Regions from separate parts of the Rossellomorea sp. LJF3 genome, predicted to be linked through region 1. Evidence: a T-box and tRNA genes for the amino acid it is inferred to sense, from the RefSeq annotation. Region 1 holds a T-box; the other holds one or more tRNA genes.
The links. The T-box of region 1 lies ahead of tyrS (tyrosine--tRNA ligase). A T-box ahead of a tRNA ligase gene usually reads a tRNA of that ligase, here a tRNA-Tyr.

Region 1 (6,004 bases):
AGGAGAAAAGACATGATTATTATACATGCAGAATTTCAGATCAACCCAATGAAAGAACAGGCATTTTTAGAAGAGATCCGCCCACTGGTCGCTTCATCCAGGGCAGAGGAAGGCAACATTTCTTATGATTTAATGAAGGATACGGAAAGAGAAAGTGTTTATACAATGGTAGAGGTATGGAAAGATCCGTCTGCTGTCGAGAGTCATAATTCGAGCGAACATTTCACCTCATTCGTTGGAAGAGCACCTGAGTATTTAGCGGCTCCGTTAGATGTGAAGATATATGAGGGAAATAAAGTAGAAAAATAATTTTTTGAGAAGCACCCGTCATGAGCCGGGTGCTTTAATTATTATAAAATAACTAAATCTCAATAATAATCGGCAAAAGAACAGGCTTTCTTCTTAACTGCTTGAATAAAAATTGACCAACGTCTTTTTTGATTGCTTGTTTCATTTCTTTCCAATCCCGGATATTCGCTTCAGTCAATTCACCTACTACTTTTTTTACTAAAAGGTTAATATCTTTAAGGAGTTCTTCTGAATCACGAACAAATACAAATCCTCTTGAAATCGTATCTGGACCGGAAATAATGGTATGATCAGATTTATTGAGGGTTACGACGATAATCAGCATTCCATCCTCTGAAAGCTGTTTGCGATCCCGCAGGACAATTGAGCCAATATCTCCAACACTCAAACCGTCCACATAAGTATCACCGGCTGGATGAGATCGGGTTTGACGAGCGATGGAATTCTTAATATCAACGGCTTCCCCGTTTTTGATGATAAATGAATTGCCATTCTCCACACCCACCGATTCGGCAAGTAAACGGTGATGGTGAAGCATTCGATATTCCCCGTGTATCGGGATAAAGTAAGTTGGTTTCATCAGTGTCAGCATGAGTTTTAAGTCTTCCTGATACCCATGACCGGAAACATGCATTCCTGTAGAACTTCCACTCCCATAAATGACGTGGGCACCCAGTTGAAAGAGGTTATCAATGATGCGGGATACGTCTTTTTCGTTACCGGGTATGGGTGAAGCTGCAAGGATGACCGTATCATCTGGATAAATGGATACTCCCCGGAAGTTACCAGTCGATAATCGGCCGAGGGCAGCCATGGCTTCCCCCTGACTCCCTGTACATAAAATGGTTACTTTCTCTGGAGGTAACGCATCGATTTCACCTGCATCAATCAGCATGCCCTCAGGGACCGTCAAATACCCCCGATCCATTGCGACAGATATTACATTGATCATGCTGCGACCCAATAACGCCAGCTTCCGATTCGTCTTGACGGAAGAGTCAACCACTTGCTGTACACGATTCACATTGGAAGCAAAAGTGGAAACAAAGATCTTTCCACGCGCTTTAAAGAATGCTTCATCCATATGGTTACCTACCATGTGTTCAGAAGGCGTAAACCCGCTCCGCTCTGCATTCGTGCTTTCAGAAAGCAGTACCAGGACACCTTCATCACCAATCCGTGCCATCTTATGAATATCTGCATATTGGTGATTGACAGGAGTTAGATCAAATTTAAAGTCTCCCGTATGCACGACCTTCCCTTCTGGCGTATGAAAGACAATTCCCAGACAATCGGGTATGCTGTGACTGACCTTGAAGAAAGATACATCGATTGATCCCAAATTGATTGAACTCTCAGAATCAATCGTTAAAAGTTTCGTATCCCGGACGAGCTTATGCTCTTCTAACTTTAATTGGATTAACCCCAATGTAAAATGAGTAGCATAAATAGGGATGCTGATTTTTTTGAGAAGATAGGGAATCCCGCCAATATGATCCTCATGCCCATGCGTGACAATGAGACCCCGGATTTTGTCTTTGTTTTTCTCAAGATAGGATATATCCGGAATGATTAAATCGATTCCTAAGAGACTTTCATCGGGGAATTTCCCCCCGCAGTCAATGATGACGATATCATCACCATATTTAATGACATACATGTTTTTTCCGATTTCGTTCAGTCCACCCAGTGCAAAAATAGTCAAACCCTGTTCATTTGTTTCCAAGAAAGAACCCTCCAAGACACTTTTTCTTACTATTCCCTTTTCTGTTTGTTTCAATTATTAAACTTAGCTGCCAGTGAATTTTAGTATTTTTTGAACATTTTAAATATCCAATAATGGAAAAATATGCTATGATAACGAGAGTATTTTCCATAAGGAGTGAAGAGGATCTTGTCAACCAATACTTGGGCACAAGTCGATCAATATTATGCTAGTAAACTACATAAAACGGATTCCATTATGGAGTCTGTCCTGAAAGAAAATAGCGAAGCAGGACTTCCTGCGATCGATGTATCTCCGAATCAGGGGAAGTTCCTTTCCTTACTCGCCCAGCTTAAAGGAGCAAAGAGCATTCTGGAAATAGGGACCCTTGGTGGGTACAGTACGATTTGGCTTGCCAGGGCCCTGCCGGAAGATGGACGTCTGGTCACCCTTGAGTACAGTGAAACACATGCAAAGGTTGCCGCACGAAACATTCGCAATGCAGGGGTGGAAAAAAAGGTGGAAATCAGAGTGGGTGCGGCACTTGATACCCTGCCGTCTCTCAAAGGTACATTTGATTTCATATTCATAGACGCCGACAAACAAAACAATGCCAATTATTTAAAGTGGGCAATTCAACTGGCCCAGCCTGGGGCGGTCGTCATTACGGATAATGTGGTTCGTGGAGGAAGGGTGATTGACGAAAACAGTGATGATGAAAGCGTTCAGGGTGTCAGGTCATTTGCCGAAATGTTGTCTCAAGAAGACAGGATCGATTCAACAGTCGTTCAAACAGTCGGCTCGAAGGGGTACGATGGGTTTGTAATGGGAATTGTGAAATAAACAGAAGAATTCTATTGTAATGACCTCTTTTTTTCTGTAAAATAAATGAAAATTCTAAATCCTACATGTCATGATAGGAATCAGTAGTGACTTATCTCCCTGTCTTAGAGAGCTGATGCTTGGTGGAAATCAGCACACAGATAAGCACGAATTACCTCCTTGAACATTCTTTGTGAACACAAAAGTAGCAGAGAACGGCCGGTCCGTTATCCGAATCGAGTGGAAGAGAGATCTTCAATGAGGGTGGTACCGCGTAAACCACGTCCCTTTTTTAGGGGCGTGGTTTTTCGTTTATGACGTAAAACATTTTGAATATGGAAGGCAGTGGATCAGTTGGTTTATCGGCGGAATTTCCGTTATAACGGTGAATCCAAAAATCTGCTTATTTCCATCATCAACCAAGGAGGAACAATCATGGATCAGAAATGGGAATCTCTTTCAAAAGCTCAGCAGAAAGAAGTCGAAAGGCAGCTCCTGCAATATAAAAATGGAGTGCATGAAATCATTCCAGAAGCAGAGTTGAAACACAAACTGGTGAAATCAATCTCCACTGGCCACCCTTTGAAAATCAAACTGGGGCTGGATCCAACTGCTCCGGACGTTCACATCGGCCATACAGTGGTACTGAATAAGTTAAGACAGTTTCAGGAAAACGGTCATATCGTTCAGCTGATCATCGGGGATTTCACGGGTAAAATCGGTGATCCCACAGGGAAATCTGTTGCAAGGAAGCAACTGACGGATGAAGAAGTGAAAAGAAATGCACAGACATATTTTGAACAATTCGGAAAGGTCCTGGACAAGGAAAAAGCAGAGCTTCACTACAATTCAAGCTGGCTATCATCCTTGAACCTTGAGGATGTGATTCACTTATCTTCAAAGATCACAGTCGCGCGATTGATTGAGCGAAACGATTTCTCCAAACGGTTATCAGAAAAGAAACCGATTTCACTTCACGAACTGTTCTACCCTTTGATGCAGGGATATGATTCCGTCGCCCTTGAAAGCGATGTGGAGCTTGGGGGTACGGATCAGCAGTTCAATGTCCTGATGGGGAGACATCTTCAGGAGCATTACAACCAGGAAAAACAAGTGGTCATATTATTGCCATTACTTGAAGGACTGGACGGCGTTGATAAAATGTCAAAATCGAAACATAATTACATCGGGATTGATGAAGAACCCAATCAAATGTTTGGAAAGACGATGTCGATACCTGATGAACTGATAACAAAATACTTCAATTTGATCACCGATTTATCTTTAGAAGAAAAGGAGAGATTATCCCTTGAAATAAAGAGTGGTGCCCTTCATCCGAGGGATGCCAAAATCCTTCTAGGAAAAACGATTGTCAGGATGTATCACGGAATAGATGCAGCGGAACTGGCAGAGAACCAATTTAAGGAGGTCTTTCAAAAGGGGGCACTTCCTGAAGACATTCCTGAGGAGGAATGGACGGGAGGGAAGAACATTTCGGTAGTCGATCTCCTTGTAGCCTTAAACATGCAAAGCTCTAAAAGTGAGGCACGCCGGATGATCCTAAATGGAGGCATCAGGATCAATTCAGAAAAGGTTCTGGATGTGCAGTCGAACGTGGAGATTAAAGATGGGATGGTTTTGCAGGTAGGGAAGAGAAAGTTCGTACGGGTAAGAGTGCAAAATGAAGTATAAGATGAAAAATTAGATTAAAGCCCGAAACGTGGTCATGGAGAGTCATAGGGGACTCTTCATGGCTAATCATTTATGCTATAATTTTCCATAGACAAATAATAGAAATGGGTGTTTACGATGAATGAACTACATAACATGATCAAAGAACATGCAGAAACGGAGCATTTTTCTGGAACGGTTTTGGTAAAGAGAGACGGTGAGAGCCTCTTAGAATTGTCATTTGGATTTGCAGATCGAAGTGAAGGAAGAAAAAACACCCCAAATACACGATTTGGAATTGCATCTGGATGTAAATTATTTACTGCTGTAGCCATCTGTCAACTTATAGAAAAGGGAGAAGTTTCATTTCACACACCCATAAAAGATTATTTTGAGGGCACATTCCCACATTTTGATGGCCGTGTGAACATTCATCATTTACTTACCCATACCTCGGGAATTCCTGATTATTTTGATGAGGAAGTGATGGATGATTTTGAAGATTTATGGAAGCAAACCCCAATGTACTTAATGAGAAAAGGGGAAGATTTTCTTCCCCTCTTTCAAAATGACCATATGAAATTTTCTCCGGGTGAAAGGTTTCAATATAACAATGCCGGATACATCATTCTGGGGTTGATGATCGAGAAGCTTTCAGGAATGACGGTGCAAGAGTACATCAATAAGTATATCTTTGAACCGGCGAATATGAATGCATCTGGGTATTTTCGTCTGGATCGATTACCTGTGAATACGGCTTACGGGTACATCGATGAGCCAGGCAGCTCATGGAGAACCAATATGTATTCCATTCCCATACAGGGTGGGGCGGACGGCGGGGCATATGTCACGGGTCCTGATATGCTTTCGTTCTGGGAAGCTCTTTTATCAAATAAGCTCCTTAATGAAGCGAGTACAAGGCTCATTTCAGAACCCCATATTAGGGTCAAAGAAGGGGTGAACTATGGGTATGGGATGTGGTTGAATCTACCCAATAAGCATCACGTAATGGGTTATGACCCAGGGGTGAGCTTTCATTCTGCCTATTATCCGAAAGAGAATATAAAGACAATCATTCTTTCAAACGAGAGCTCAGGTGCTTTCGCTATTATGAAATTGATAGAAAGCTATTTCAATAGATAAAAGGGGGATCACAATGGGTACTGTTAAAATAGAAAAGGCAAATATTGAAGATGCATTAATCCTTACCGGACTAAAAAAGAACGTTTTCGACACGGAAAAAGAAAAGTGGCTACGGGGTCAGGATGGTATCGTGGATCATAATATCCAGCCACCAGGGTATGATTCAATCGAAATGACTAAGTACATGATCAGGGAATTGAATTATTTCAAGATCCTTTATGAAGGGCTGCTTGTGGGGGGATTGATTCTAACAGTGGTCGGCAAACGCCACGGCAGAGTCGATCGGATATTCGTTGATCCCTTATACCAGGGAAAAGGAATCGGCACTATGGTGATGAAACGTATGGAAACTGA
Region 2 (6,004 bases), on a different contig from region 1:
CTTAACCACAAAGAGTCATATTTATATGAACAACAATTGGTCGATATTCGGCTTTCTTGACATCAATCCTTTATCTAGTTTTGAAGGAATAAAATTTATATGAAAATATAAAATAATCCTTGAAAAAAATGATCTACACGATATAATAGTACTTGTCCTTAAAAAAGAGACAATACATAGTCTGGTGACTATGGCGAAGAGGTCACACCCGTTCCCATGCCGAACACGGAAGTTAAGCTCTTCAGCGCCGATGGTAGTTGGGGGATCTCCCCCTGTGAGAGTAGGACGTCGCCAGGCATATCGTTCCGCAGTAGCTCAGTGGTAGAGCTATCGGCTGTTAACCGATCGGTCGCAAGTTCGAATCTTGCCTGCGGAGCCAATATATGGAGAGCTGTCCGAGTGGCCGAAGGAGCACGATTGGAAATCGTGTAGACGGTTAACGCTGTCTCAAGGGTTCAAATCCCTTGCTCTCCGCCATCATATTTTCAATAAGGCCCATTGGTCAAGCGGTTAAGACACCGCCCTTTCACGGCGGTAACACGGGTTCGAATCCCGTATGGGTCACCATTTTCTTTCAAGAAGAATTCATTTACATAGTGGAGGATTAGCTCAGCTGGGAGAGCATCTGCCTTACAAGCAGAGGGTCGGCGGTTCGATCCCGTCATCCTCCACCATGATTTTTTACGAAGCGTAAGCGGAGTAAAATAATCTTCCTTAATTATTATGTGTAACTTATATCGTCGCGGGGTGGAGCAGTTCGGTAGCTCGTCGGGCTCATAACCCGAAGGTCGCAGGTTCAAATCCTGTCCCCGCAATACCATTTTTGCATGTTATTAGTAAAAGATTAACTTTGATCTTTTATGAGTGACGCAAGGATAGTTATTTTCGCTAGCGCGAAAAAACTTTGGTCCGGTAGTTCAGTTGGTTAGAATGCCTGCCTGTCACGCAGGAGGTCGCGGGTTCGAGTCCCGTCCGGACCGCCATTTTTTCTTGGAGTATTGTTTCTTGAAAAGGAAAAGGGTTTCGATAAGCGAGAAGGTCGAGGAAGCGATCGAAGGAACACCGGAGCGTATTTTACATACGTGAGGATGTGACTGAGTGAGCTGACGAAGAGATTCGAAGCTTAGCGGAAGCCGAAAACTATTTAGCTCAGTAGCTCAGTTGGTAGAGCACGGTGAATAAGCTTCACCCGAGTAAACATCAGCGTACAGCTCGAGCAACTACTTGATTCAGCTTCCTGAGAGCTGGACGATGGACTACAACATTCATATTGTAGGATGCATACTAAATACGGCTCAGTAGCTCAGTTGGTAGAGCAATGGACTGAAAATCCATGTGTCGGCGGTTCGATTCCGTCCTGAGCCACCATTTATTTACTTGATGCCGGTGTAGCTCAACTGGTAGAGCAACTGACTTGTAATCAGTAGGTTGGGGGTTCAAGTCCTCTTGCCGGCACCAGTCAAGTGATTTAGCTGGAGGGGTAGCGAAGTGGCTAAACGCGGCGGACTGTAAATCCGCTCCTTCGGGTTCGGCAGTTCGAATCTGCCCCCCTCCACCAAGATTTTTTACGAAGCGTCAGCGGAGTAAAATAATCCTCCTTAAACTATACGCGAGAGAAGTACTATGCTTCAAAGCGAATAGCATCAAGGTTTTGTAAAAACTAATATATTTCATAGGGGTATAGTTTAAAGGTAGAACGAAGGTCTCCAAAACCTTTGGTGTGGGTTCGATTCCTACTACCCCTGCCAATTTTAACATGGCGATTGTGGCGAAGTGGTTAACGCACCTGATTGTGGTTCAGGCATTCGTGGGTTCGATTCCCATCAGTCGCCCCATAAAAGTCACATTTTTATTTCCGTGACATATACTATCAGTGGGCTATAGCCAAGCGGTAAGGCATCGCACTTTGACTGCGACATGCGTTGGTTCGAATCCAGCTAGCCCAGTAGTGCGGAAGTAGTTCAGTGGTAGAACACCACCTTGCCAAGGTGGGGGTCGCGGGTTCGAATCCCGTCTTCCGCTCCAATATTAAGGCGGCATAGCCAAGTGGTAAGGCATGGGTCTGCAAAACCCTGATCACCGGTTCAAATCCGGTTGCCGCCTCCAAATGTAATGCCGGTGTGGCGGAATTGGCAGACGCGCACGACTCAAAATCGTGTTCCTCTGGAGTGCCGGTTCGATCCCGGCCACCGGTACCACATCGCGGGTGTAGTTTAGTGGTAAAACCTCAGCCTTCCAAGCTGATGATGAGGGTTCGATTCCCTTCACCCGCTCCAACTTACATACGACAGACTTTCTCTTTATGAGGAGGTCTTTTTTAATGTTGAAATTCCAGCATTTTATTTTCATGTACCACTTAATCATATGCAAGACTAACCTCTACTCATAATTCACAACCTTTTTATTTACCCACCACCCACCAAAACAAAACCCATCTAGTCAAAATTTTTCACCTTCTTAGTCAATTGAGTCCCCCTATTAAAGAAAGCGCTACCATTATAATGTAAGAAAGCGATTACACAGTTAGGGTGGTGATACGGGTGGAACCAAAGATTCAGACTGGACCAGTGAGCCCAGAAGTACAAATGAAGGCAGTGACGAAGAAGAAGTTCAAGTATAAGAGCTTGCTGACGTACGCTGCCTTTGTTGGACCGGCGCTTTTATTTTTCTTAGTGATTCAGATTCTTCCGTTCTTGATGGGTGTGTATTATTCCTTCACCTCATGGAATGGAGTAAGTTCGGTTGTTGAGTGGGTTGGGTTCGATAACTACAAGAAGATCTTCACGGATGATAAGACGTTTTTCAATTCATTCATGTTCACGACGAAGTTTATGTTTGCGGCAGTGATCATCAGTAACTTGATAGGATTCGGATTTGCCCTGTTGTTGAATGCCGCATTGAAGACGCGCAATATCCTGAGGACTGTATTCTTTATCCCCAACGTCATCGGGGGGTTGTTACTCGGGTTCATCTGGCAGTTCATCTTTGTTAAGGGATTCGCGTCACTTGGTAATATGACGGATATCGGATTCTTTAAGATGCCATGGCTTGGTGATGAGAAGACGGCTTTCTGGGGTATTGTCATCGTATTTGCATGGCAGATTTCGGGGTATATGATGGTCATTTATGTAGCGGCATTGCAAGGGGTGGACAATTCACTTCTTGAAGCAGCGAAGATAGATGGTGCATCGAGTTGGACCCTCCTCACAAAAATCATCATTCCGTTAATACTACCTGCATTCACGATTTGTTTCTTCCTGACGATTTCAATGGCCTTTAAGATATTCGATCTGAATATCTCCTTAACAGGCGGTGGGCCGTTCAATTCTACACAATCCGTGGCGATCAATATTTATCAGGAAGCTTTCCAGAATAACCGTTATGGACTTGGGACGGCGAAGTCGATTCTGTTCTTTGTGGTAGTGGCTGTATTTACGACGGTTCAGGTGATGGTGACGAAGAAGAAGGAGGTTGAGGCATAATGGGCAATCGTTATACGAAGAGAACATTTGTATTAGAAATCATCGGGATTGTAATCGGACTCATCTTCCTTATCCCTTTCTACTTCGTACTGGTCAACTCGGTGAAACCATTTGCTGCGATTTTGATTGATGCGGCAGCATGGCCGGAGGAATTTATGTTTTCCAACTATGCAAAAGTGTGGGAAGTCATCAATTTTCCACGGGCTTTCTGGAATTCGCTCGTCATAACGGTGTTCAGTAACATCGGTTTGGTGATCATCAGTTCTATGGCAGCATGGAAAATGGTTCGTACACCAGGGAAGTTCAGTAAGATCCTATTTGTCATCTTTGTATCCGCCATGGTGATCCCGTTCCAGACGGTGATGATCCCCTTGATGAAGGTTGGGGGCACGTTGGGACTGACAAATAGCATTCCTGGTCTCATTCTCATGTACTTTGGGTTCGGAGTGCCACTGTCCCTCTTCTTATATCACGGATTTGTGAAAACCGTCCCGATTGAAATCGAGGAATCAGCGATGATAGACGGCTGCAGTCAGTTTGGCGTGTTTTGGAGAATCGTATTCCCATTACTGAAGCCGATTACGGTGACTGTAATCATTTTGAACACATTGTGGATCTGGAATGATTACCTGCTTCCACTCCTTGTGTTACAGGATGCGGAACTGCGTACAATCCCCCTTGCAGCCAGCTCGTTCTTTGCACAATATACGAAGCAGTGGGATATGGGACTTGCAGCGTTGGTTCTCGGGATTACACCGATCATCATCTTCTTCCTGTTTTTACAGAAGCATATCATCAAAGGAATTGCTTCAGGCTCGATCAAGTAGATATAAAGTTTCTGTCGAGATGGTCTATCATTGATACAGAAATTTATATAAAATATTTTATATCAGGGAGGTCAATCCATTTATGAAACGTATTTTATTACTTTGTATGTCTTTGGTTTTAGTATTTGGAATTATTGCAGGTTGTTCTTCTAAAGACAAAACAAGCAGCTCAGGCGGGGATTCCGGTTCAGGTGATGATGTCGTGACACTGAATTTCTTCCAGTTCAAGGTTGAAATTGCCGATCAGCTGCAGGAAATGATCAAAGAATTCGAAGCGGAGCATCCGAACATTAAGATCAAGCTTGAAACCGTTGGTGGAGGTGCCGATTACGGTGCTGCACTTAAAGCGAAATTTGCTTCAGGGGAAGAGCCGGATATTTTCAACAATGGTGGATTCAAAGAATTAGAGCTTTGGAAAGAGAAGCTTGCGGATCTTTCTGGCGAGCCTTGGGTTGAGCATGTCCTTCCGATCGGGAAAGTTCCGATGACGGATGAGGACGGCAAGCTTTATGGTATGCCTGTTAACTTGGAAGGGTATGGATTTGTTTACAACAAAGATTTATTCGAAAAAGCAGGCATCACGGAGCCTCCTAAAACGATTGATGAGTTAAAGGACGCTGCGAAGAAGCTCGAGGCGAAGAAAATCACTCCATTCTCAGCTGGTTACGGCGAGTGGTGGGTAATCGGTCAGCATTTACTGAACATTCCTTTTGCACAACAGGAAGATCCAGATAAGTTCATCGCGGGACTTTATGACGGATCTGAGAAGATTGTAGGAAACGAAAAGTTCAAACAGTTCAAAGAGGTACTGGACACTGAACTTAAATATGCCAACGATAATCCTTTAACGACGGATTATAATACGCAGGTAACGTTGTTTGCTTCTGGTGAAACGGCGATGCTTCAACAAGGGAACTGGACTGAGAACATGATCACGGAAATCAACCCTGATATCAACATGGGCTTCCTTCCGATTCCAATCAGCAATGACGAGAATGCAGATCGCCTTCCTGTCGGAGTGCCGAATAACTGGGTATTGAATAAGAACTCCAAGCACCTTGAAGAAGCGAAAACATTCTTGGAGTGGATGGTTTCTTCTGAAACAGGTAAGCGTTATATCACAGAAGAATTTGCGTTCATCCCTGCATTTGATAATATCGAGCCGAATGGTCTTGGTGACCTGGGTCAATCCATCCTTGACTACTCTAAGGATGAGAAGACGATTCCTTGGACTTGGTTCAAATGGCCGGATGGAGCGAACAAAGAATTCGCTGCGACCATCCAGGAATATGCAGCCGGAAAAATTGATTATGATACTGTACTTGAGCGATTCCAACAAACGTGGGATAACTTGAAGTAAACGGAATAATGGAAAGCATGTCTACTTAAGGCATGCTTTCTATTTTATAAGTTTAATAGGAATATTTCGAAAAAATACTTCCAAGAGCGGGGAATAACACTTTATACTAGTGTATAAGTGAGACCTGGGAGGTCCGTCCCTCATGTTAAAGACAAGCATTCGAAATAAGTTGATTGCGCTCTTGATGATCACGACGATTGTGCCGTTTGGCAGTTCGATCATCATTACATATTTGTATACGAAGGATTCGATTGAGGAGCAGGTGGTGAAGGAGAGCAGTAATCTCCTTTATCAGGGGAAGGTGAACTTGGAGAGCTACATCAATGAGCTCAACG

Region 2: it has a tRNA-Tyr gene. The T-box ahead of tyrS (tyrosine--tRNA ligase) is inferred to sense a tRNA for this amino acid. The anticodon was not compared.

What each region holds. Positions count from the first base shown of each region.
Region 1 covers NZ_JBANLY010000001.1:43,225-49,228, forward strand. Annotated here, with positions in the region: gene V8G47_RS00235 (putative quinol monooxygenase) at 13-309, shown strand; gene V8G47_RS00240 (ribonuclease J) at 362-2,035, opposite strand; gene V8G47_RS00245 (O-methyltransferase) at 2,201-2,857, shown strand; T-box leader at 2,919-3,128, shown strand; gene tyrS (tyrosine--tRNA ligase) at 3,272-4,528, shown strand; gene V8G47_RS00255 (serine hydrolase domain-containing protein) at 4,664-5,650, shown strand; gene V8G47_RS00260 (GNAT family N-acetyltransferase) at 5,664-6,004, shown strand, end outside.
Region 2 covers NZ_JBANLY010000002.1:280,155-286,158, reverse strand. Annotated here, with positions in the region: rRNA gene rrf (5S ribosomal RNA) at 181-297, shown strand; tRNA gene V8G47_RS03955 (tRNA-Asn) at 305-379, shown strand; tRNA gene V8G47_RS03950 (tRNA-Ser) at 386-477, shown strand; tRNA gene V8G47_RS03945 (tRNA-Glu) at 493-567, shown strand; tRNA gene V8G47_RS03940 (tRNA-Val) at 599-674, shown strand; tRNA gene V8G47_RS03935 (tRNA-Met) at 742-815, shown strand; tRNA gene V8G47_RS03930 (tRNA-Asp) at 907-983, shown strand; tRNA gene V8G47_RS03925 (tRNA-Phe) at 1,293-1,368, shown strand; tRNA gene V8G47_RS03920 (tRNA-Thr) at 1,383-1,458, shown strand; tRNA gene V8G47_RS03915 (tRNA-Tyr) at 1,475-1,558, shown strand; tRNA gene V8G47_RS03910 (tRNA-Trp) at 1,675-1,748, shown strand; tRNA gene V8G47_RS03905 (tRNA-His) at 1,760-1,835, shown strand; tRNA gene V8G47_RS03900 (tRNA-Gln) at 1,875-1,946, shown strand; tRNA gene V8G47_RS03895 (tRNA-Gly) at 1,951-2,025, shown strand; tRNA gene V8G47_RS03890 (tRNA-Cys) at 2,033-2,106, shown strand; tRNA gene V8G47_RS03885 (tRNA-Leu) at 2,115-2,198, shown strand; tRNA gene V8G47_RS03880 (tRNA-Gly) at 2,203-2,276, shown strand; gene V8G47_RS03875 (carbohydrate ABC transporter permease) at 2,586-3,482, shown strand; gene V8G47_RS03870 (carbohydrate ABC transporter permease) at 3,482-4,309, shown strand; gene V8G47_RS03865 (ABC transporter substrate-binding protein) at 4,392-5,669, shown strand; gene V8G47_RS03860 (cache domain-containing sensor histidine kinase) at 5,812-6,004, shown strand, end outside.